One region of the Apilactobacillus micheneri genome, then DNA from elsewhere that is predicted to be linked to it. Evidence: predicted binding sites of a transcription regulator. Region 1 holds the regulator's gene; the other holds the start of a gene.
The links. The regulator NrdR, encoded in region 1, represses ribonucleotide reductase genes. The targets are predictions, from matches to a motif close to ACACNATATATNGTGT.
Positions count from the first base shown of each region.

Region 2: pnuC (nicotinamide riboside transporter PnuC) is a predicted target of NrdR. The motif match lies at 993-1,008, and genes of this name have one in related genera.

Region 1 is NZ_QUBI01000002.1:31,520-33,734, forward strand. It holds gene mutM (bifunctional DNA-formamidopyrimidine glycosylase/DNA-(apurinic or apyrimidinic site) lyase) at 1-461, shown strand, start outside; gene coaE (dephospho-CoA kinase) at 454-1,041, shown strand; gene nrdR (transcriptional regulator NrdR) at 1,061-1,546, shown strand; gene DY123_RS02000 (replication initiation and membrane attachment family protein) at 1,549-2,215, shown strand, end outside.
Region 2 is NZ_QUBI01000005.1:100,875-103,089, reverse strand. It holds gene DY123_RS06265 (hypothetical protein) at 1-386, shown strand, start outside; gene pnuC (nicotinamide riboside transporter PnuC) at 1,070-1,822, shown strand; gene DY123_RS06255 (DNA/RNA non-specific endonuclease) at 1,932-2,215, shown strand, end outside.

The DNA of each region.
Region 1 (2,215 bases):
TATCAGGACTTGGAACAATTGGTCCTGAACCTACCGATGATGATTTAACATTTGATTATATGAAATCAATTATGAATAAAGGTAGAGGTAAAATAAAACCATTTTTATTAAATCAAAGTCACATTGCTGGTTTAGGTAATATTTATTGTGATGAGGTTTTGTGGTTAAGCAAAATTCATCCAGAAACCATTACTAACACAATTTCTGATAATCAAATAATGGAACTTAGAAAAAACATCATTGAAGAAATTAAAATGGCTATTAAGGGTCATGGTACTACTGTTCATTCATACTCCAATGCATATGGAGAAGCTGGTCAATTTCAAAATAGCCTTCATGTTTATGGAAGAGCTGGAGAGCCATGTGAAAGATGTGGAACTAATTTGGAAAAAATTAAAGTAGCTCAAAGAGGAACAACTTTTTGTCCTAACTGTCAACATAAAGTGACTAAAAATGGTTAAAGTAATTGGACTAACAGGCGGAATTGCAACTGGAAAATCTAATGTTTCTGATTGTTTATCAAAAATGGGATATCAAATAATTGATGCTGATAAAATAACTTATCAGCTGCAACATAAGGATAATGATTGCTTAAATGCAATTACAAAACATTTTGGTAATGATATTCTAGAAAAAAATGGTGAATTAAATCGTTCTCGTTTAGCTAAACTTGTTTTTGCAAATAAAGAAAACCTAACTAATTTAGTGCGAATTATGGATCCATATATTAGATCCAACGTTCAATCAATTATTAATAATACTCATGAAAAACTAGTTGTATTCGATGCGCCTACTTTATTTGAAAATGGTTATGCTTTTATGTGCGATAGGATAATTGTTGTTACTTGTACACCTATTAATCAGTTAAATAGATTACAAGTTAGAAATAATTTGAGTATTTCTGATTCCATTAAGCGGATTAAAAGTCAATGGCCTTTAAATTTTAAGGAAAAATTGGCTGATTATTTGATAGATAGTAATGGTTCTATTATGCAAACTCGTAATCAAGTGATAAAATTGTTTAATAAAATAGATAATTAAAAATTTGGGGTGAAAGTAAATGCAATGTCCTCATTGCCATAAAAATTCATCTAGAGTAGTAGATAGTCGTCCCACTGAAAATGGACAAGTAATTCGTCGTCGTAGAGAATGTGAAAAGTGTGGCTATAGATATACTACCTTTGAAAGAATTGAACAAACACCATTATTAGTAGTTAAAAATAATGGTAATAGAGAAGAATTTAATCGTGAAAAAGTTTTAAAAGGAATTATCAGATCAGCAGAAAAGCGTCCAGTTTCTATGGATTCTATGAAAACAATTGTTGATAATGTCGAATCGAAAATTAGAGCTATGGGTGAAAATGAAATTCCAAGTCAATCTATTGGTGAATATGTGATGAAAGAATTAGTAAATGTTGATGAAATTGCATATATTAGATTCGCTAGTGTATATCGACAATTTAAAGATATGACTGTCTTTTATAATGAATTAAAAGAAGTCTTAGATAATGATCATCAAAAGAGTCAAAAAAATAACGGAGAATAGACATGGAAGAATGGCGTAATATTAGTCCTCAAGATAATTTTATTCTAACTTCTGATTATTTCATTTCTGATTTAGAAAGAAAAGCTTTAGACATTCTTTATCAACCAATTATTGGGATTAATGCTTATGCTTTAATAAATAATCTTTGGAGAATGTATGAACGAGATAAAGATTTTGAATTACATGTTAATTTTGAACTGCTTGCTTATTTAAACATTGATATTCAAGCATTTTATGAAGCTAGATTAAAGCTTGAAGGTGCCGGATTGGTTAAAACTTATGTAAATGATAACCATCGTTATGTATATAAGCTTATAAAGCCGCTTGATATTAATCAATTTTTTAGTGACGATTTGTTAAGTGTTACTTTATTACAGACCATTGGTGAAAATCGTTATGAAGATATCGTTAATGATGTAATAACAGATAATTACGATTTAGAAAAATATAATGATATCTCAAAAAACTTTTTGCAAGTTTTTCATATCAAGAGCAGTGAATTATCTAATACACCTAAGGATGTTAGCGAAGCCAAATCATTAGTTGTAAACTCCACAAAACCGGGTACAAATGATGTTAATTCTGATGACGATTTTGATTTTAGTTTGGTTTTATCAATACTAGAGCAATCTTTTGTAAATATTTCTGATGTTAAGAAAAATCATCATT
Region 2 (2,215 bases), on a different contig from region 1:
TATTATTTTTTGTTTTGCCACTTTTAATCGTTTTCATTCCCTTTAATGTTAATAATGATGAGACAGTGACAATTATCAAATTACTTATTTGGTTTATTTATTGTATGGCATTCATTTTGTTCACTAAACTATTTTCAAAAAATCATCCAAAGATTAAACAATTATATGAAAATTTAATTAATGTAAATAATAGTTTCAAAAATAAAGATCCAAGAATGCTAAAAATATATGTAATATCGATTGCCGTAGTAGCTGTTTTAGTTGCAGGAATTGTTTTTATTTTAGAGACATTTGTACCTAAATTGAACTCTTCTTTTGTTATACCAATGGTTGTTATGACTAGCATGTTCTTTTTACAATGTACTGATTTTAAGAACCTAAAGTAATTCAAATGCTTTCATATATCTTGTTTTTTAAACAATTGTGATATAAGATAAATATAAATAAAAAGAAGTCCTGCTATAACAGAACTTCATTAGTAGAAACCGTTAAAAGCGGTGGCATAGTTAATTATTAAATAAAGAAAGTCATATTCAACCCGCCAAAGTTGAGAATACGGCTTTTTTATTTTGTCTTTTTATTCTGTTTTATTACAGAAATCAATTTTGTTATTGCACTTATACAATATGCTAAAGCTTTTAAAAAGCTAGCAATTGCACAAGTCAATGCAATTATTGACAAAACTTGTGTAAATCCTTTCATAAGATTCTGAATTATTATGAATTACACCATAATAACCACCTCTTAATTGTAGTTTTACCACCGTATTCAACTTATCTACTAAGATTTATTATACATAATTAAAATTGTTTTGTCTTTTGTAAATGAAAATTAAAAGATTCATTGAAAAATCTAATTAAAATTTTTAAAAAATAATATAAAGCCTGATTTAACTAGATATTTAGGCTCTAATTTTATAGATTGCTGATTGCAAAAATATTTCTACATGGTAGTATATATAGTGTTGCTTTTTGAGAGAACACTATATATTGACACAATATATAGTAATCCTAGGTATGTTCGCCTCAAAATGATAGACCGAATTTATTCATAGGGGAGAATTTTTAAATTGTCATCATACTTTAAATTCTTGGCTCATCAATTAAAAGGTTGGCCAAAACAAAATTACTACTTATTTTTCTTTAGTTTAGGTTGCCAAGTTATGACATTGGTTAATGCACCAATCACATGGCTTTCAATTTTAACTTTTATTGGAACTACTTTAGGAGTTCTATGTGTACTTGCAATTAATGCAGCTAAATCTGTTAACGGTGTTTTAGGTATCTTATCTGGTATTTGTTTTATTGTTGTTGGATTTACTGCAAAAAATTATTTAAGTATCGGTGAACAAATCGCATACATAGCCACACTTGATATTCCAGTATTGTTAAGTAAAAATTGGAACGTCAACATGGTTTCTAAGATCCGTAAATTTACTGCTAAGAGTTGGGTAATTTCAATTGCTTTTACTGCAATTGTATTCGTAGTATCAGGTTTTGCTATTCAAGCATTAACTGATGATGGTCGTCCATTCTATGATGCATTTAGTTTTGCTGTTTGTTTAACTGCTGGAATTATCTGTTTCATGAGATACAACAACCAATACTTCTGGTGGTTAGCATCAGGACTAGCTCAATTAGTATTATGGTTCATTACTTTCAAGGAAGGTTCTGCTACTTTAGCAATGTTTGTAAACAGTGCAATTTATGTTGCAAATGATGTTTTAGCATTTACTACTTCTCCTTGGTTTAATGAAAAAGAAAAACAACGTTTAATTAAAGAAGAACAAGCTTACGCGGACAAAGTGGAAGTTGAAGAATAAATGTTTTAAAAGCTGGAATTTTATTCCAGCTTTTTTATTTGCTTACAGATGTTATTTTATCAATTATGTTAATATTATTATTAGATAAATGTATAGGGATGGATAATATATGAAACTAAAAACTTTAGTGATTAGTTCTTTATCTTTGACATTATTATTAACTGGTTGTGGCTCAAAAAAGGCCAATAATGAAAATACGGTTAAAGATAATAATATTAATGTAGAGAGCAAGAATGAAAAAACTATTGATCAAAAATTAGATCAATTAGAATATAAGTCTGGTGAACCAGCCTATGTTGAAATTAATCATAATAAGGCTAATTTAAAAACTACTGATTGGAAATATAATCATGTTGTTTATGCTGATTTAGATAATATGAATCGTACTTCTGT